2 linked regions of the Actinoplanes lobatus genome follow. The protein of the gene in region 1 interacts with the protein of each later gene in a pairwise test. Links are inferred from orthologs where the notes say so. Each region holds a gene or a part of one and is shown in the gene's direction. Other genes may lie near its edges.

Evidence for each region.
Region 2: the proteins of ligA (region 1) and leuS interact in binary tests that used the Escherichia coli proteins (3 or more experiments, as listed by UniProt). The link is inferred for Actinoplanes lobatus from one-to-one orthologs.

Annotation. Positions count from the first base shown.
Region 1 is NZ_JACHNC010000001.1:1,111,213-1,121,260, reverse strand. What follows is about bases 2,894-5,909. They hold ligA (NAD-dependent DNA ligase LigA), read left to right. Parts: upstream 2,894-3,293; coding sequence 3,294-5,525; downstream 5,526-5,909. Other genes in these bases: BJ964_RS04875 (putative bifunctional diguanylate cyclase/phosphodiesterase), read left to right, coding at 5,651-5,909; BJ964_RS04885 (methionine synthase), read left to right, coding at 2,894-3,297. In the rest of the region: BJ964_RS04895 (cysteine desulfurase family protein), read left to right, coding at 36-1,211; tRNA 2-thiouridine(34) synthase MnmA, read left to right, coding at 1,221-2,309; more of BJ964_RS04885, read left to right, coding at 2,302-2,893; more of BJ964_RS04875, read left to right, coding at 5,910-7,711; Asp-tRNA(Asn)/Glu-tRNA(Gln) amidotransferase subunit GatC, read left to right, coding at 7,684-7,983; Asp-tRNA(Asn)/Glu-tRNA(Gln) amidotransferase subunit GatA, read left to right, coding at 7,986-9,449; Asp-tRNA(Asn)/Glu-tRNA(Gln) amidotransferase subunit GatB, read left to right, coding at 9,463-10,048. UniProt on the Escherichia coli protein: DNA ligase that catalyzes the formation of phosphodiester linkages between 5'-phosphoryl and 3'-hydroxyl groups in double-stranded DNA using NAD as a coenzyme and as the energy source for the reaction.
Region 2 is NZ_JACHNC010000001.1:3,861,786-3,872,145, forward strand. Bases 7,033-10,360 are described here. They hold leuS (leucine--tRNA ligase), read left to right. Parts: upstream 7,033-7,358; coding sequence 7,359-10,160; downstream 10,161-10,360. Other genes in these bases: aroA (3-phosphoshikimate 1-carboxyvinyltransferase), read left to right, coding at 10,226-10,360. Also shown: BJ964_RS18165 (DUF3040 domain-containing protein), read left to right, coding at 87-476; BJ964_RS18170 (hypothetical protein), read right to left, coding at 1,172-1,351; BJ964_RS18175 (transglutaminase TgpA family protein), read right to left, coding at 2,141-4,591; BJ964_RS18180 (DUF58 domain-containing protein), read right to left, coding at 4,588-5,886; BJ964_RS18185 (AAA family ATPase), read right to left, coding at 5,889-6,923.

The DNA of each region.
Region 1 (10,048 bases):
GGGCGGTGACGGGAGGACGGCCTAAGCTGGGGGTGATGGCCTACCTGGATCATGCGGCGACCACGCCGATGCTGCCTGCCGCGCTCGACGCCTATGTCGCCGCGGCGCGTGAGCTTGGAAACCCGTCTTCGCTGCATGCGGCGGGTCGTGGAGCCCGGCGCCTGGTCGAGGAGTCGCGGGAGCGGATCGCGGCGGCGCTGGGGGCCCGGCCGTCCGAGGTGATCTTCACGGGTGGCGGGACCGAGGCGGACAACCTCGCGGTCAAGGGGATCTTCTGGGCCCGGCGGGACGCCGATCAGCGCATGCGCCGCGTGGTGGCCTCGGCCGTCGAGCATCACGCCGTGCTGGACGCGGTCGACTGGCTGGGGCAGCACGAGGGCGCCAAGACGGCGCTGCAACCGGTGGACGCGGCCGGGCGGGTGGACGCGGAGGCGTTCGCCGAGCTGGTGCGGGCGCACGGCAGCGAGATCGCCGTGGTCAGCGTGCAGTGGGCGAACAACGAGGTCGGCACGGTGCAGCCGGTCGCGGCGCTGGCGGCGCTGGCCGCGGCCGCCGGGATCCCGTTCCACACCGACGCGGTGCAGGCGGTCGGGCAGGTGCCGGTGGACTTCGCGGCGAGCGGCGCCTCGGCGCTCACGCTCACCGGGCACAAGGTGGGCGGTCCGGTCGGTGTCGGCGCGCTGCTGCTGGGCCGGGACGTGACCTGCACGCCGTTGTTGCACGGCGGCGGCCAGGAGCGGGACGTGCGATCCGGGACCCTGGACACCCCGGGCGTGGTGGCGTTCGCCACTGCCGTGGAGGCCGCGGTCGCCAGCCGGGAGGAGCACGTCATCCGGGTGGCGGCGCTGCGTGACGACCTGGTGGAGCGGGTGTGCGCGGCGATCCCGGACGCGATCTACAACGGCGACCCGGCCGACCGGCTGCCGGGCAACGCCCACTTCTCCTTCCCGGGCTGCGAGGGCGACGCGCTGCTGCTGCTCCTGGACGCGCAGGGCATCTACTGCTCGACCGGTTCGGCGTGTTCGGCCGGCGTGGCCCAGCCCAGTCACGTGCTGCTGGCGATGGGCGCCGACGATCCGCGGGCCCGCTCGTCGCTGCGGTTCAGCCTGGGGCACGACAGCACGAAGGCGGATGTGGACGCGCTGCTCGCGGCGCTGCCGGGCGCGGTGGAACGCGCCCGCCGGGCGGGGGCCTGGAAGACGTCCAGATAGGCTGGGAACATGCGTGTTCTCGCAGCCATGTCGGGCGGTGTCGATTCGGCGGTCGCCGCCGCGCGCGCCCGTGACGCCGGCCATGATGTCACCGGCGTGCACCTCGCGCTCGCCCGTAACCCCCAGACGTTCCGGACCGGGGCGCGCGGCTGCTGCACCCTGGAGGACTCGCGGGATGCCCGCCGGGCCGCCGATGTGATCGGCATCCCGTTCTACGTGTGGGACATGGCCGAGGAGTTCCACGACAGCGTCGTCGACGACTTCGTGAACGAGTACGCGGCCGGCCGTACCCCGAATCCCTGCCTGCGCTGCAACGAGAAGATCAAGTTCGCGGCGGTGCTGGACCGGGCGGTGGCCCTGGGCTTCGACGCGGTGGTCACCGGCCACCACGCCCGCCTGGGCGCTGACGGCCTGCTGCGGCGCAGTGTCGACCTGGCCAAGGACCAGTCGTACGTGCTGGCCGTCCTGACCCGGGCCCAGCTCGACCGGGCGATCTTCCCGCTCGGCGACTCGACGAAGGAGCGGGTCCGGGCCGAGGCCGCCGAGCGTGGGCTGGCCGTGGCCGACAAGCCGGATTCGCACGACATCTGCTTCATCGCCGACGGTGACACCCGCGGGTTCCTGGAGGGCCGCCTCGGGTCGGCGCCCGGCGACATCGTGGACGGGCGCACCGGCGAGCGGCTGGGCACCCACAACGGGGCGTACGGGTTCACCATCGGCCAGCGCAAGGGCCTCGACCTGCGGGTTCCCGCCGCCGACGGCCGCCCGCGCTACGTGCTGTCGATCACCCCGGTGACCAACACGGTGACCGTCGGCCCGCGTGAGGATCTTGAGGTCGACGTGGTCACCGCCGATCGGCCGATCTGGCACGGCGCGGACACCCGGCTGGATTGCGAGGTTCAGCTGCGGGCGCACGGCGAGGTGGTCCCGGCTTCGGTGTCGGTCGCCTCCGATGCCCTGGTCGCTGCTTTGAAATCACCGGCGCGAGGCGTCGCCGCAGGTCAGGCGATCGTCGCCTACCAGCCGGATCCCGAGGGGGACATCGTGCTCGGCTCGGCGACGATCACGGCCGGTTCCCGGGTGTCGTCGCATGCCTGAGTTCCCCTGGGGCGCGGGTGCCGCCACCGGCATCGGCTCGCTGCCCGGCACCGACATCGCCGAGGCCCAGCGGATCGTGCTGGGTGAGCTGCCCGGCCTGCCGCACCTGCCCGAGCTGCCCGAGCGCGGCCCGGGCGCCGACATGATCGGCCGGACCGCCGGGTTCCTCGTCGAGCTGCCGGTGCAGGTCTACGCCGGCCGCTGGCAGATCGCCTCGCGGCCGGGCACGGACCTGCGGCGGACCGCGGATCTGCTGGAACGCGATCTGGACCAGCTCACCGAGCAGGCCGACGGATACTCCGGCCCGCTGAAGATCCAGGCCGCCGGGCCGTGGACCCTGGCCGCGAACCTGGACCTGCCGATCGGCGGGCGGATGCTGCGGGACCCGGGCGCGGTCCGGGATCTGACCGCCTCGCTGGCCGAGGGGCTGCGCCGGCACGTGGCCGACGTGCGCAAGCGGGTGCCCGGGGCGACCGTGCTGCTCCAGCTCGACGAGCCGTCGCTGCCCACCGTGCTGGCCGGGCAGGTGCCGACCGAGAGCGGGCTCAGCGCCTACCGGAAGGTGGACGGACCGGACGCCGCGTCGCGTCTGCGCACCGTGGTCGAGGCGGTCGACACCCCGGTGATCGTGCACTGCTGCGCGCCCGAGGTGCCGTTGCAGGTGATCCGGGACGCCCGGGCCGCCGCGGTCGCCTTCGACCTGTCGCTGTTCAAGGATCTGGACCCGCTCGGCGAGGCGATCGAGGCGGGGCTGGGGATCTTCGCCGGGGCGGCGCCGACCCGTGCGGTCGCCGGCCGCCGTCCGGAGTCGAAACAGATCGCCGACCGGGTGCGGACCCTCTGGCAGCGGCTCGGCTTCCCGGCCGCCCGGCTGCCCGGGCAGGTCGTGATCACCCCGGCCTGCGGGCTGGCCGGCGCGCCGATGGGCTACGCCCGCGCGTTGCTCAAGGCGTGTGCCGAGGCGGGCCGTCGGATCGCCGAGGTTTGATCGTATTTCTTAGACGGAGGTTCGGTTCAGTGGCTACCCCAGAGGCATCTTCCCGGCATGCCGAGCTGGCCGACGAGATCCGCGAGCACCAGCACCGCTATTACCAGCTCGACGCGCCGACGGTGTCGGACGCGGAGTTCGACCTGTTGCTGCGCGAGCTGGAGGCGCTGGAGGCGGAGTTCCCGGAGCTGCGCACCCCCGAGTCGCCGACCCAGACGGTCGGCGGTACGACGACCGGAGACTTCCCCAAGGTCGAGCACGCCGAGCGGATGATGTCGCTGGACAACGTGTTCAACCTCGACGAGCTGACGGCGTGGGCCGAGCGCGCGGTGCGGGACGCCGGCGGCCCGGTGCGGTTCCTGTGCGAACTCAAGATCGACGGTCTGGCGATCAACCTGACGTACGAGAAGGGTGTTCTGGTCCGCGCCGCCACCCGTGGCACCGGGCGGGTCGGCGACGACGTGACCCCCAACGTGCGGACCATCGGGGACATCCCGGAGCGGCTGACCGGTGACGACGTGCCCGGCCTGGTCGAGGTGCGCGGCGAGATCTACTTCCCGGCCGAGGCGTTCGCGGCGCTCAACGCGATGCTGGTGGAGCAGGGTAAACCGACGTACATGAATCCCCGTAACGCCGCTTCCGGCAGCCTGCGGCAGAAGGATCCACGGGTCACCGGGTCGCGCGGGCTCGGCATGGTGGTGCACGGGCTGGGCGCGCGGGAGGGGTTCCTCCCGGAGTCGCAGTCGGCGGCCTATGCGGCGATGAAGGCGTGGGGCCTGCCGGTCAGCGAGCGGTGGAAGCTGGTCGACGACCTGGCCGGGGTGCGCGAGTTCATCGAGTTCTACGGCAAGCACCGGCACGACGTCGAGCACGACATCGACGGTGTGGTGGTGAAGGTCGACGAGGTCGCCATCCAGGGGCGGCTCGGGTCGACCAGCCGCGCGCCCCGGTGGGCGATCGCTTTCAAGTACCCGCCGGAGGAGGTCACCACCAAGCTGCTCGACATCCGGGTCAATGTGGGCCGCACCGGCCGGGTCACGCCCCAGGCGGTGGTGGAACCGGTGGTGGTGGCCGGTTCGGAGGTCGAGTTCGCCACCCTGCACAACGCGCAGGAGGTGGCCCGCAAGGGCGTGCTGATCGGCGACACCGTGGTGCTGCGCAAGGCCGGTGACGTCATCCCGGAGATCCTCGGGCCGCTGCTGGAGCTGCGGCCGGCGGACGCGCGGGCGTTCGTGATGCCGACCGAGTGCCCCGACTGCGGGACGCCGCTGGCCCCGGCGAAAGAGGGTGACATCGACATCCGGTGCCCGAACTCGCGGTTCTGTGTGGGGCAGCGGCGGGAACGGCTGACCTACATCGGGCAGCGCAACGTTCTGGACATCGACGTGCTGGGGGAGAAGTCGGCGCGCGCGCTGATCGATTCGGGTGTGCTGTTCGACGAGGGCGATCTGTTCACGCTGACCGCAGACGACCTGCTCCGGGCGCCGTTCTTCGTGAAGAAGGACGGAACACTCGGGGCGAACGCGGAGAAGATGCTGCTGAGCCTGGCCGAGGCGAAGGGGCGGCCGCTCGCCCGGATCGTGCGGGCGCTCTCGATCCGGCATGTCGGGCCGACGGCGGCGGAGGCGCTCGCCCTGGAGTACCAGGCGATGGAGGCGATCGAGGAGATCGTCGCGCGGACGGCGGCGCTGCCCGAGGTCGAGGCGCTGGTGCCGGTGGTCGCGGAGGAGCCGGACGAGGCCGAGGGCGCGGAGAGCCCGGCGACGGCCGGGAAGGCGGTGGTCAAACGGACCGTCAAGGTCGTCGACCCGCTGGCCGAGGTGGACGGCGTCGGCCCGATCATCGCCGAGAGCCTGCGCGAGTGGTTCGCCGTCGACTGGCACCGGGAGATCGTCGGGAAGTGGCGGGCCGCGGGCGTGCGGATGGCCGACGAGCGGGTGGAGACCGGCCCCCGCACGCTGGACGGCGTGACCGTCGTGGTCACCGGCACCCTGGCCGGCTACACCCGCGACAAGGCGGCCGAGGAGATCACCACCCGGGGCGGCAAGGTGACCGGCTCGGTGTCGAAGAAGACCGGGTTCGTGGTGGTCGGCGACAACCCGGGCAGCAAGTACGACAAGGCGCTCGCCCTCAAGGTGCCGGTGCTCGACGAGGCGGGGTTCGGGGTCCTGCTGGCGGACGGTCCGGAGGCGGCCAGGGCGGTGGCCGAGACCACCCCGGAAGGGTGAATCCCGACGGATCGCACGTCTGAGAGCTATCCGACGGCTAACAACGTTTAGGCGCTTTCGGACAAAAAGCGCCATATGGATCTATGGTGTAGGCGATCGGTGATCGAGGCCATCGTGGAGGTCGCATGGATGCCGCTCGCCCACGGTTGGCCGGTCCGGACCACCGCCGTGCCGTGCTTGTCACCACCGTGCCGGCCGTGGTGGCCGCCGTCCCGTTGATCTGGGCGAGCGGCGGCCTGACACCGGCCTTCTGGACCATGGCGGTGCTGGCCGTTCTGGTGGACGTCCGGCCGTACGTGGTGCCCGGCCGCCGCGCCAGCTCGGTGATCCTGCCGTCGATCTGCTTCACCTTCGGCATCGCCCTCGCCTGGGGAGCGCTGCCGGCGGTGGCCGTGCAGACGGTGGCGGTGGCGGTGGCGGGCGCCCGGATGCGGCATTCGCCCCGGCGTACCCTGCACCTGACCGTGCAGCACGCTGCGGCGCTGCTCGCCGCGTCGGCCGTCGCCCACCTGGCGTCGCTGCGTGTCGACGACAGCCCGGGCTGGTGGGCGGCGGTGCTGATCTGCGTGGCCGCCGTCACCTGGATGCTCGCCCGGTACTCGGTGGCCGCCCTGGCCCGGGCGCTGACCTCGGACGTCCCGCCACGCCGGCGCCGCCGCGGCCACGCCGACCTGTTCGCCACCGCGGCCCTGCTGCTGCTCGGCCCGGTGGTGCTGGTCGCGGCCCGGGTCAGCCCGGCGCTGCTGCCGCTGGCCCTGCTGGCGCTGCACGCCGTGCACCGGATGGTCCGCTGGGCCGGCGAGTTCGAGCGGGCCACCCGCTTCGACCCGCTGACCGGCCTGCCCAACCGGCGTGGCCTCCAGGCCGCGATGGCCGAACGCGACCCGCACCGGCGCCGCGCCCTGCTCCTGATCGACCTGGACCGGTTCCGCACGGTCAACGACGCCCTCGGCCACGGCGCCGGGGACCGGCTGCTGACCCGGGTCGCCGACCGGCTGACCGCCGCGGTGCCCACCCACGACCTGGTGGTCCGGCTCGGCGGCGACGAGTTCGCGGTGCTCGCCACCCGGGTCGAGGACCCGGCCTCGGCCCGGCGCATCGCCCAGCACCTGACCGACGAGCTGAGCCGCCCGTTCCCGCTGGACGGCACCCCGGTCGAGCTGAGCGCCTCGATCGGGATAGCACTGCAATCCGGCCGCCGCGACGACAGCACCCTGCTGCGCGAGGCCGAGTCGGCCATGTACGAGGCGAAAGAGCGCGGTGACCAGGTCGCCGTGCACGGGCCGGACGTGGCCGAGCACACCCCCGACAAGCTCACCCTGGTCGCCGACCTGCGCACCGCGCTGCGCCGGGACCCGCCCGACGACGGGATAGTCCTCTACTACCAGCCGCAGGTCGCCATCGCGACCGGCGAGGTGGTCGGCGTGGAGGCGCTGCTGCGCTGGCGGCATCCGCGGCGCGGCACGGTCGGCCCGGAGGAGCTGCTCCGCGCGGCCGAGCCGACCCCGGTGATGCGGCTGCTCACCGCACGTGTGCTGGAGGAGGTGGTGGCCCAGCTCGCGGCCTGGCGGCGGGACCGTGTGCCGCTGCGGGCCGCGGTCAACGTCAGCGCCCGCGACCTGCACGCCGGGGACATCGCGGACCGGGTGGGCGCGCTGCTCGGCCGGTACGGCGTACCCGCTGATCTTCTGCAGTTGGAGATCACCGAGAGCGCGCTGATGGCCGACCCGCACCGGGTCCTGGAGACCACCACCCGGCTCAGCCGGATGGGCGTGGGCATCTCGCTGGACGACTTCGGCACCGGCTACTCGTCGTTGCAGCATCTTCGGCGGTTGCCACTCGCCGAGGTGAAGATCGATCGCTCGTTCGTGCTGGGCATGACCACCGACCGGGGCGACGCCGCGATCGTCCGCTCGGTGATCGGCCTGGCCGACTCGCTGGGGCTGCGCGCCGTCGCCGAGGGCGTGGAGGACGAGGCCACCTGGCGGATGCTCGCGGCCGCCGGCTGCCACATGGCGCAGGGCTGGTTCCACGCCCGTCCCATGCCGGCCGCCGATCTTGCCGCGTGGCGCCGGCGGTACCGCCCGGTCAAGCCCGGGAATCGCGGCGAAATAGACTCAGGCCCGGCAGTTAAACCGTCAAACGATGAGGGGGCAGGATGGCCGCCATCTCCCGCGAAGAGGTAGCGCACCTGGCGCGCCTGTCGCGGCTCGCCGTGACCGAAGAAGAGCTCGATCGATTCGCGGGGCAGCTCGACGTGATCCTGCAGTCGGTCGCGCGGGTCGGTGAGGTGGCCGCGGAGGACATCCCGCCGACCTCCCACTCGGTGCCGCTGACCAACGTGTACCGCGAGGACGTCCCCACGGCGAGCCTCACGCAGGACGCGGCGCTGTCCGGCGCTCCGGACGCGTACGAGAGCCGTTTCCGGGTGCCGCGCATCCTGGACGAGGAGGACTGATCGTGACCGACCTGACCAGGCTCTCCGCTTTTGATCTCGCTAAGTTGATCTCCACGAAGGAGGTCTCCGCCGTCGAGGTCGCCACCGCGCACCTCGACCGGATCGCCGCCGTCGACGACCGGGTGCACGCCTTCCTGCACGTCGACCGGGCCGGCGCCCTCGAAGCGGCCGCCGCCGTCGACCGCGGGGAGATCACCGGCCCGCTGGCCGGCGTGCCGATCGCCGTCAAGGACGTGGTGACCACCAAGGGCGTCCCGACCACCGCCGCCTCGAAGATCCTCGAAGGATGGAAGCCGCCGTACGACGCGACCATCGTCGAGCGGCTCAAGAAGGCCGGCATGCCGATCCTCGGCAAGACCAACATGGACGAGTTCGCGATGGGCTCCTCCACGGAGTACAGCGCGTACGGCCCGACCAACAACCCGTGGGACCTGGGCCGGATCCCGGGCGGCTCGGGTGGTGGCTCGGCCGCCGCGCTCGCCGCCTACGAGGCCCCGCTCGCGATCGGCACCGACACCGGCGGCTCGATCCGCCAGCCCGGCGCGGTCACCGGCACGGTGGGCGCGAAGCCCACCTACGGCGGCACCTCCCGGTACGGCCTGATCGCCTTCTCCTCCTCGCTGGACACGCCCGGCCCCTGCGCCCGGACCGTCGAGGACACCGCCCTGCTGCACGCGGTGATCGCCGGCCACGACCCGCGGGACTCCACCTCGATCCCGCAGCCGGTGCCGGACGTGGTGGCGGCCGCCCGCCTCGGCGCGACCGGTGACCTGACCGGGGTGAAGCTCGGCATCGTCAAGGAGTTCGCCGGCGACGGCTCCGAGCCCGGCGTGACCGCCGCGTTCCAGGAGTCACTTCAGAAGCTGGTCAAGCTGGGCGCCGAGGTCGTCGAGGTGTCCTGCCCGCACTTCGAGTACGCGCTGCCGGCCTACTACCTGATCGCCCCCAGCGAGTGCTCCTCCAACCTGGCCCGCTTCGACGGTGTCCGGTACGGTCTGCGCGCCGGCGACGACGGCAACCGCTCGCTCGAGGAGGTCATGTCGCTGACCCGGGAGGCCGGCTTCGGCCCCGAGGTGAAGCGCCGGATCATCATCGGCACCTACGCCCTGTCCAGCGGCTACTACGACGCCTACTACGGCCAGGCGCAGAAGGTCCGCACCCTGATCACCCGGGACTTCCAGTCCGCGTTCGAGAAGGTGGACGTGCTGGTCTCGCCGACCACCCCGTTCGTGGCGTTCCCGTTCGGATCCCGGACCTCCGACCCGTACCAGATGTACCTCGCCGACCTCTTCACGATCCCGACGAACCTGTACGGCGGACCGGCCATCTCGGTCCCGTGCGGGCTCTCCGAGGGCCTGCCGGTCGGCTTCCAGATCATGGCCCCGACGCTGGCCGACGACCGGATGTACCGGGTCGCCGCCGCGCTCGAATCCGCCGTCGGCACGTTCACCCCGCCGGCCCTGTGAGGAGGGAGCAGAGATGACCTACGAAGAGATCCTCACCCGGTACGAGCCGGTCATCGGCCTGGAGACCCACGTCGAGCTGGGCACCGCGACCAAGATGTTCTGCGGCTGCAAGACCGACTTCGGCGCCGAGCCGAACACCCAGGTCTGCCCGGTCTGCCTGGCCCTGCCCGGCGCGCTGCCGGTGATGAACCGGGCCGCCATCGAGGCGACCATCCGGATCGGCCTGGCGCTGAACTGTGACATCGCCGAGTGGTGCCGGATGGCCCGGAAGAACTACTTCTACCCGGACATGCCGAAGAACTTCCAGACCTCGCAGTACGACGAGCCGCTCTGCGTGGACGGCTACGTCGACGTCGTCGTGGACGGCGTCGAGTACCGCATCGGCATCGAGCGGGTGCACATCGAGGAGGACACCGGCAAGACGCTGCACGTCGGCGGCGCCACCGGCCGGATCCACGGCGCCACCGAGTCGCTGGTCGACTACAACCGGGCCGGCATCCCGCTCGTCGAGATCGTCACGAAGCCGGTGCCCGGCCTGGGCGGGCTCGCTCCCGAGATCGCCAAGGCGTACGTTGCCGAGCTGCGCGACATCGTCCGCT
Region 2 (10,360 bases), 2.8 Mb from region 1 along the record:
AGGCAGCCGACGGCTGTCCCGCATCATCACATCTGCACCACCCCGACCCCGCCGCGGGGCCGGACATGCGCCCGGGGAGGAATGCCGTGCCGCTCTCGGAGCACGAGCAGCGGCTGTTCGATCAGATCGAGCGGTCGCTTGCCGAGGACCCCAAGTTCGCCTCGGCTGTGCGGGCCAGCGACCCGCGTTTCCACGCACGGCGCCGGCTCCTCATCGCCGCGTTCGTGATCGTCCTTGGTTTGGCTCTGGTCGTCTACGGGACGGTCGACCAGAACACGCCGCTCGGCGTGGCAGGTTTCGTCGTCATGCTCGGTGCCGCTGCCTTCGCGATGCAGTCGAGGCGCCGCAGCCAGGCACCCGACCTGAAATCGGTCGGGGGCACGGCGACCCGCCGCACCCGCTCGAGCCGCAAGAGCGGCGGCTTCCTGGAGCGGCTCGAGGACCGGTGGCGCCAACGCCCGGAGGGGCATCGCTGACCCACCGAGCCGGCTGGCAAGCCGGCTCCGATGACCGGCGGCCGGACATCCGGCCGCCGTCGTCATACCCGCGTCCGTGCTCATCCGGGTCCGTGCTCATCCGGGTCCGTGCTCATCCGGGTCCGTGCTCATCCGGGTCCGTGCTCATCCGGGTCCGTGCTCATCCGGGTCCGTGCTCATCCGGGTCCGTGCTCATCCGGGTCCGTGCTCATCCGGGTCCGTGCTCATCCGGGCCTGCGCTCATCCGGGCCTGCGCTCATCCGGGCCTGCGCTCATCCGGGCCTGCGCTCATCCGGGCCTGCGCTCATCCGGGCCTGCGCTCATCCGGGCCTGCGCTCATCCGCGCCCGCGCTCATCCGGGCCCGCGCTCATCCGCGCCCGCGCTCATCCGGGCCGCGCACCGCTCGCGGAAGCGGCGGGCCGTTGATGCCGCAGGGCGGGCGTCGCCCGTGCCGGATTAGAGCTTTCGCCTTCAAGGACCCAGCGTTAGCTTCCGCCTCCTTTTCCGGTACGCATTACTTTGTCCCGCCGTATCAGGGCCGTCCCGTCCAGTCGGCGCGCTCCCTTTACCCGCTCGGGCCCGTGCCGCGCCCGCCGGGCGCAGATCGCTGGCCGGGCGGGCCCGGCCAGCCGCCGCCACCCCCGTCTGCCGCCGGTCACGGCCAGGCGACCGGCTCGCCGCCCTCGGCAACCGGTCACGCCAGGCGGGTGGTTGCGGTGGTGGTCGCCAGGCATCCGGGGCGTTGCTCCCGGCCGTCACGCCGGTCGCGCCGGGTGGGTGGTTGCGGTGGTGGTCGCCAGGCATCCGGGGCGTTGCTCCCGGCCGTCACGCCGGTCGCGCCGGGTGGGTGGTTGCGGTGGTGGTCGCCAGGCATCCGGGGCGTTGCTCCCGGCCGTCACGCCGGTCGCGCCGGGCGGGTGGTTGCGGTGGTGGTCGCCAGGCATCCGGGGCGTTGCTCCCGGCCGTCACGCCGGTCGCGCCGGGCGGGTGGTTGCGGTGGTGCTTGCCATGCACCCGGGGTGGTGCTTTAGGCCGTTGCGCCGGTTGCGCCAGGTAGGGCCCGCCGGAAGGCGCTCACCGTAGCCGTGATCTTGGGTATGTGCGGGTGCGTGGTACATCCGTGCTGTTCTGGAGCCTGTTTCTCGGTTGTGGGTGGCCGCGATGTCGAGTCGCGCATTCGGAGGGCTGCGGCGTCACCCCGAGTCACCGGCGATCTTGGGCGATGATGACTGTCGGGCCGATCTTGATTCCTGGTCGCTGTCCGGCGGTCAACCATCGCCCATGATCTATTTCCGCTGGAAGACATTGGGTTATCGGATACATCCGGGAGTCTTCTTCTTGGCTGCCTACGGCCGAATCCGCAATCCCTCGTCCAGCGGACGCGTCACCCTGAGCGATCTTGGTCGATTTATCACCGTCTCGGGTGACCAATCGTTCAAGATCGCAGAGCGTCGGCATGTAAAGCGGGCGAAACGGGCATCTGTTCCCCGCGAAAGCCCCATTTCCACCTAGCGCGGCGGATGGCGGCACCTTCGCCGATTCGCCCGACCAGGCGCTTGACGTCGAACCGCAAACGCCCAAGGAGAAGGACGTGGGCCTTGACCACGAAAGATCTCCAGAGGCGCCACTCGGAGTGAGTGGCGCCTCGCGGCTGTAGTGGATCTCAGCGTGCCCGGTTCAGCAGGCGGCGTGGGTTGAAGCGGGACAGGGTCTCGCCGAGGCTGGTCATCCGTTCGGCCGCCCGGGTGGACCACTCCGCCATGCCCAGACGCCAGCTGAGCAGCACCGACGGGGGCAGGAGGAGGGCGCGCACGCGGGTCCCGGTGGGGGCGCCCTCGGCCATGCCGGAGCGGACCCGGGTGAGGGCGACCGCGAGTTCGGCGCCCTGGAGGGGGAGCCGGGCGTAGCGGGCGCGTTCCTCGGCGGTGCCCAGCAGGGTCGCCGCCTCGGCCGGGTCGCCGGTGAGGGACGACTCGCGGATCAGCCGCTGGGCGGTGATCCGGGGCGTCTCGGTCGGGTCCACCGGCACCTGGTAGTCGATCATCGAGTCGATGAGTTCGTCCCAGGCGGCGTGGGCGTCCTCGCGGGCCCGGCCGGTTTCGCTGGTCACCGTGATGTCGGTGATCCCTTCACCGCCCTCGGCGGACAGGACCGCGGGTGCCGGTGACGGCACCGTGGCGGCGTGCCGCCGGCGGCGGACCAGGATCCGGCGCAGAGCCGGGAGCAGCAGCAACGCGATGATCAGTGCGATGCCACCGGCGATCAACAGGCCGGTCCAGGAGGTTTCGTCGGCGATCGGGCCGGCCGCGCCGGTCTGGTTGCCCTCGTTCTCCGCCCGGTTGAGGCGTTCGGCCGCACCGGGGCCCGCCGACGAGTTCGTGCCGGTCGCGCCGGGGCCGGTCGAGGTGGAGGCCGCCGGGGCGGGCCGGTCCACGTCGGGCGCCCACGCCGAGCGGGCCGATCCGGTGACCGAGGCGGACGGTGTGGCGTCGAACGGCACCCAGCCGAAGCCCTGGAAGTAGACCTCGGTCCAGGCGTGCGCGTTCCGGTTGGTGATCTCGTAGGTGTTGTTGCCGATCGCCTTGCCGCGGGTGAAACCGAACGCCACCCGGGCCGGGATGTCGGCGGCGCGGACCATCCACGCCATCGCGGCCGCGTACTGCTGGCAGTAGCCGGCCTTGTTGTTCAGGAACTCGGCGACCTCCGAGGCCTTCCCGGTCGACGGCACGGACAGGCTGTACTTGAAACCCTTCTCCTGGGAGAAGGAGTCGTAGATCGCCCGGACCTTGTCGTAGTCGTTGTCCTTGCCGGCGATCAGCGCCGCCACCTTGTCCTCGACCGTCGCGTCCGGTGGCCGGGCGGTGAACGCCATCAGCGGGTCACCGGGATCGAGCGAGTCCGACTGGCGCAGCGCGGCGGCGTTGAACGTGGGCCGCAGGTACGTGATGTCGTACTGCTGCTCCTTGGTGGTGGCCCGCCCGGAGAACAGCACCTGCTGACTCGGGTCGTACGCCCAGTTGCCTTTGAGGTCGCCCACCTGCAACGCGTAGCTGTAGAGGGGCGCCATGTTCTGCTGGAGCCGGTCGGTGACCTGCACCTGGGCTTGGTACTGCGTGTACCGCGCCGCGCTGGTGGCCGCCACCTGCCGCGGATCGGGCAGGCCCTTGCTCAGCGAGTCGCCCTTCGGGGTGTCGTGGGCGAAACCGTTCTCCGTCAGCACCTCGGCGACGCCGAACCGCAGGTAGAACGGCTCCGGCTCGTCGGTTCTCACCTGGAGCAGCTTGACCGTCTCGGAGTGGTTGAGCTGCCCGCTCAGCGACGCGAACAGGTTGATCCGGCCGCCGTTGCCGTTACCCGGGCCGGTACCGATGCCCGGGCCGCTCTGTGTGATCTGGGAGAGCAGGCCGCCGCTCACGGTGGGCACGGCCAGGGGCAGCACGACGGCCGCGAGTACGCCGACCACGCCGATCCGGCGCCCGGCGGCGGCCAGCGGGGACGGCTCCCAGACGTCCACGTCCCGTCCGTCGCCGGTGAACCGGCGGCCGAAGCGGCGCACCCGGTCCACGTTGTCGGCGACCAGCAGCCACATGTACCCGATGGCGCCGATCATGAACGGCACCGCGGGCACACTGTCCAGGTAGATCGCGACCGGGATGGAGTAGATGGCCAGCATCGGCAGGCCGGCCAGGGCGGGCCGGCGGAACACCGCGGTCAGCAGGTCGACCGCGATGGCCACGACGCCGACGCCGAGCACCGTGACGAACAGCAGGCCGTCCCGGTCGGGGACGGGCACGCCGTACGACCGGGTGTCCTCGCCGGCCTGGTGGATCAGATCCATCCAGTGGCCGAAGGTGTCCGGCTGCGGGATGAAGAACTCCCCGCCGCTGGGGAAGAGCCAGGTCAGCGACAGCACGAAGGCGGCCACCATGCTCGCGGTCTGCGCCCAGGTGGGGAACCGGAAGGTCCGGGTGGCCACCGCGGCACCCTGGATCAGCAGCACCGTGAGCAGGCACTGCATCAACCAGGTCCAGTCCTTGAAGATCGACGACAGCGGCGCCGCGGCGAGCAGCGTGGCCGCGGCCGCGACGAGTCCTAGGCGACGCCGGCCGGTCATCGGATCACCCCGCTGACCGTCTCGGCCATCGCCGCGCGGTACGCGAAGCCCTGCGAGCCCCGCGCCACCGTCGGCCAGAGCGCCGCCAGGGTGTCGCCGTGCGTCACCGGGACCGACCGCCAGCCGCCGCGGACCAGGGCGAGCGACGCGGCCGCGTGCTCCCGGTCGGCCTCCTGCCGTTCCCCGTCGGCCAGCGGCACCCAGGTGGAGCTGTCCAGCGCGAACCCGATGCAGGTGGCGCCGTTGCCGCGGAGCTGGCCGAGCAGGCCCGCCTCGGCGGTGGTGAGCGCGCCGAACAGGCCGATCACCAGGCCGCCGTCGTTGCGCCGCCGGACGTGCTCGACCAGGATCGAGATGTCGCCGTTCTGTTCCGCCTTCACGTCGGCCAGGGTGTCCAGGATCAGGCTCTCGCCGCCGGCCTCGGAGGCGTCGATGTCGGTGCCGGTGCCGGTGACCAGGCGCAGTTTGTAGCCGGCCTCGCGCAGGTGCACCGCGATGCTGGCGACCGCCGACACCGCCCACTCGAAGCTGGCCGTCGGCCCCTCGCCGCGGTGCGCGTAGACCCGGGTGTCCAGCACGATCGTGGCCCGGCTCTCCCAGGGCTGCTCCTCGCGGCGGACCATCAGCTCACCGGTGCGGGCGGTGGACCGCCAGTGCACCCGGCGCAGGTCGTCGCCGCGCCTGTACTCACGGGTGGCCGCGTCGTCCTCGCCGTGCACCGCCACCGAACGGGCACGGCTGTCGCCGGTGCCCGCGTACTCCCCGGCCAGGCGGACCCGGGGCAGCGCCACCACCTGCGGGATCACGGTGAGCCGGTCCACGCTGGGGAAGGACCGGGTCAGCTCGCACAGCCCGAACGGGTCGGTGAGCCGGACGATCAGCGGGCCGATCGGGTAGCGGCCGCGGATGTCGGCGCGCACCGTGTACGCCACCGAGCTGGCCTGGTGTGCCCCGAGCTTCTCCAGCACGACGCGGGGGCGGCTGCCCAGCGCGTACGGCAGGCGGTCCTCCAGGAGCATGGTGCCGGTGGGCAGGCGGGACAGGTTCTGCAGGCGCAGGACGACCCGCGCGCTCGACCCGACCGGGGCCCGCCCCGGCTCCAGCGACCGGGTGCAGGCCAGCTTGTAGCGGCTGCGGCCGACGTACCACGCGGCGAGCAGCGGGAGGGCGGCCAGCAGCACCGCCACCCGTAGCAGGTCACGCTCGCCGAGGATGAGCGCCGAGACCGCGGCGGCGATCGCCGCGGCCAGGAACGAGCGGCCGCGCGTGGTGAGCCCCCGCAGCGCCTCCCGCATCCTCAACGCCCCCGTGACTCGTACGACGCGCGCCCGTCACGGGTGTCGTAGGGATTGCGGGCGTGCGGCAGCGGCAGCCGGTGCACGATCTCGGAGACGATGGCGTCGGTGGTCCGCCGGTTGAGCTGGGCGTCCGCGGTCGGGATGATGCGGTGCGCGAGGACCGGCACGGCCAGCGCCTGGAGATCGTCGGGGAGCACGTAGTCACGGCCCTCCAGCGCGGCCACCGCCTTGGCGGTGCGCAGCAGCTGGAGCGTGGACCGGGGCGACGCGCCGAGCCGGATCTCCGGAGCCTCCCGGGTGGCGGTGACCAGGGCGATCGCGTACTGCTGGACGGCGTCGGCGGCGTGCACCGCGCGGGCCGTCTCGATCAGCCGGCGGACCATTGCGGCGTCCGCCACGGCCCGCAGGTCGTTGAGCGGGTCGTGGTCGCCGTGGGCGCTGAGCATCGCCAGCTCGGCCCGCGGGTCGGGGTAGCCCATCGCGATCCGGGCGGTGAACCGGTCGCGCTGCGCCTCGGGGAGGGGGTAGGTGCCCTCCATCTCGATCGGGTTCTGCGTCGCGACCACCATGAACGGCGCCTGGAGCTCGTAGGTGGTGCCGTCGACGGTGACCTGCCGCTCCTCCATGCACTCCAGGAGGGCGGACTGGGTCTTCGGCGAGGCCCGGTTGATCTCGTCGCCGACCACCAGGTTGGCGAAGACCGCGCCCGGCTTGAACTCGAAGTCCCGCGTCTCCTGGTTGTAGACGCTGACCCCGGTCACGTCGCTGGGCAGCAGGTCGGGCGTGAACTGGATGCGCCGCACCGAACAGTCGATCGAGCGGGCCAGGGCCTTGGCGAGCTTGGTCTTGCCGACGCCCGGCACGTCCTCGATCAGCAGGTGGCCCTCGGCGATCAGGACCGCGAGTGCCAGTCGGACCGTCGCGCTCTTGCCCTCGATGACCTGTTCGATGTTGGCCATGATGGCTTGCGTCGCGACGCGGAACTCGGCGCTCGTCAGCGGGCCTGACGGCTCACCCCAGGTCGGCGTTGTCACGGGCCTCCTCCAAATACGTGTCTACCCCCGTTAGGCGGAGATCACCCACCGTCAAGGGGCACCGTAAGGTCGCGGGCGCCCAGCGGCCGTGGGCCCCGGCGCTCGCCACCCGTCCCCACAGGTTATCCCCGTACAACCGCATCGCCGAAAGGCCTGATCGTGACCCTGTTGATATCGGTTTTCGGGGGATACCGGACGAACGCGTGTCATCCGCCGTCCCAGGCCGGTCGCCTGTGGACAGCCGGGAGTATTTCACGCGCCCGCCATACCGGTCGCCGTCCGTGACGGGGGAGGGGTATCATGCACGCATGGCTCGGTCTTTCCTGCTCCTTAGCCGGCCGTGCTGATCCGTTAGTCGGACCAGGCACGGCTACCCCTCCTGTGCGAGGGGCTTTTTTATGCCCTCTTTCCGAAAAAAGACGAGACGTAGACGAGATGGTGAAGATGAGCGAGACCGAGACCCCACCGTTCCGCTATACCGCCGCGATGGCCGGCGAGATCGAGCTGCGCTGGCAGGACCACTGGGCCGAGAAGGGTACGTTCCACGCGCCCAACCCGGCCGGTGAGCTGGCTGATCCCACGCACCCCCGAGCGGGTGCGCCCAAGCTGCACGTCCAGGACATGTTCCCGTACCCGTCCGGCGCCGGCCTGCACGTCGGCCACCCGCTGGGCTACATCGGCACCGACTGCTACACCCGCTACCAGCGGATGGCCGGCTTCAACGTGCTGCACCCGATGGGCTTCGACGCGTTCGGCCTGCCCGCCGAGCAGTACGCGGTGCAGACCGGCACCCACCCGGCGGTCACCACGGCGGCGAACGTCGAGCGGTACCGGCAGCAGCTGCGCCGGCTGGGTCTGGCGTACGACGACCGCCGCTCCTTCTCGACCACCGACCCGGAGTACTACCGCTGGACCCAGTGGATCTTCCTGCAGGTCTTCAACTCCTGGTTCGACCCGTCGGTGCAGAAGGCCCGCCCGATCAGCGAGCTGATCGCCGCGTACGAGGCCGGCGAGCGCGGCCCGGAGTGGGCCGGCCTGTCCGCGGCCGAGAAGCGCAAGGTCATCGACGGCCACCGCCTGGCGTACGTCTCCGAGGCCCCGGTCAACTGGTGCCCGGGCCTGGGCACCGTGCTGGCCAACGAGGAGGTCACCCCGGAGGGCCGCTCCGAGCGCGGCAACTTCCCGGTGTTCCAGCGCAGCCTGAAGCAGTGGATGATGCGGATCACCGCCTACGGTGACCGCCTGGTCGAGGACCTGGACACGCTGGACTGGCCGGAGCCGGTCAAGCTGATGCAGCGCAACTGGATCGGCCGGTCGCGTGGCGCCCACGTCGACTTCCCGGTCGAGGGCGGCGTCATCAAGGTCTTCACGACCCGCCCGGACACCCTGTTCGGCGCCACCTACATGGTGCTGGCCCCGGAGCACGAGCTGGTCGAGAAGATCACGCCCGCGGCCTGGCCGGACGGGACGCACGCGGTCTGGACGGGCGGTCACGAGAGCCCCGCGAAAGCGATCGCCGCCTATCAGAGAACCGCGGCCGCGAAGACCGACGAGGAGCGGACCGCCGACGGCAAGGTCAAGACCGGCGTCTTCACCGGCGCCTACGCGACCAACCCGGTCAACGGCGCCCAGGTCCCGGTCTTCATCGCCGACTACGTGCTGGCCGGTTACGGCACCGGCGCGATCATGGCGGTGCCCGGCCAGGACGAGCGGGACTGGGCCTTCGCCGAGGTCTTCGAACTGCCCATCATCCGTACGGTGAAGGCTCCTGAAGGTTTTGAAGGGGCTTTCACCGGCGACGGACCGGCGATCAACAGCGACTGGCTGGACGGCAAGGAGGTCGCCGAGGCCAAGGCCGCCATGATCGAGTGGCTGGAGGCGAACGGCAAGGGCCGTGGCGCCACCACCTACCGGCTGCGGGACTGGCTGTTCAGCCGGCAGCGCTACTGGGGCGAGCCGTTCCCGATCGTCTACGACGAGACCGGCCTGCCGATCGCGCTGCCCGAGTCGATGCTGCCGGTAATCCTGCCGGACACCGACGACTTCTCGCCGCGGACCTTCGACGCGGACGACGCGGACACCGAGCCGGAGACGCCGCTGTCCCGGATCAAGGAGTGGGTGCAGGTCGAGCTGGACCTGGGTGACGGCCCGAAGACCTACACCCGCGAGACCAACACGATGCCGCAGTGGGCCGGTTCCTGCTGGTACGAGCTGCGATACCTGGACCCGCACAACGACAAAGTGCTGGTCGACCCGGAGAACGAGGCCTACTGGATGGGCCCGCGCTCGGAAGGCGACGCGGGCGGTGTCGACCTGTACGTCGGCGGTGTCGAACATGCGGTTCTGCACCTGCTGTACGCGCGCTTCTGGCACAAGGTGCTGTTCGACCTGGGTCACGTCTCGTCGTTCGAGCCGTTCAAGAAGCTGTTCAACCAGGGCTACATCCAGGCGTACGCGTTCCGGGACGCCCGCGGGATGATCGTGCCGGCCGACGACGTGGTCGAGCGCGACGGCAAGTGGTACCTGGGCGAGCAGGAGGTGTACCGCGAGTACGGAAAGATGGGCAAGGGCCTGAAGAACGTCGTCACCCCCGACGACATGTGCGAGCAGTACGGCGCCGACACGTTCCGGGTGTACGAGATGGCGATGGGCCCGCTGGACGTGTCCCGCCCGTGGGAGACCCGCGCCGTCGTCGGCTCGCAGCGCTTCCTGCAGCGTGCCTGGCGTCTGGTGGTCGACGAGGAGACCGGCGCCGTCCGGGTGACCGGCGAGCCGCTGGACCCGAAGACCCGCAAGGTCCTGCACAAGGTCATCGCCGGCGTCCGCGAGGACATGGAGGAGCTGCGGTTCAACACCGCGATCGCCAAGCTGATCGAGCTGACGAACGCGCTGACCCCGCTGCCGGTCGCCTCCCGCGAGGCGGTCGAGCCGCTGGTGCTGATGCTGTCCCCGTTCGCCCCGCACATGGCCGAGGAGCTGTGGAGCAAGCTGGGCCACGACGGCTCGCTGGCGTACGCCGACTTCCCGGTCGCCGACCCGGCCCAGCTGGTCGCCGACGCGATCACCTACCCGGTGCAGGTCAACGGCAAGGTCCGCGGCCGCGTCGAGGTCTCCCCGGAGACCGGCGAGGACGAGGTCCGCGCCGCCGCGCTGGCCGCGGTCGCCGAGGCGCTGGGCGGCAAGGAGCCGAAGAAGGTCATCGTGGTCAAGGGACGCCTGGTCAGCGTCGTCGTCTGACCACTGGGTGGACACGGCCCGTCGCGGTACGCCGCGGCGGGCCGTCGCCTGTTTGGATGGGCGGTATGTCTGACGTTCTCGCCGTCGCCCCGCTCACCAGGCCCGTCGACGCGACCGTCCGGCCGCCCGGCTCCAAGAGCATCACCAACCGGGCGCTGCTCTGCGCGGCGCTCGCCGACGGCACGTCCACCCTCTCCGGG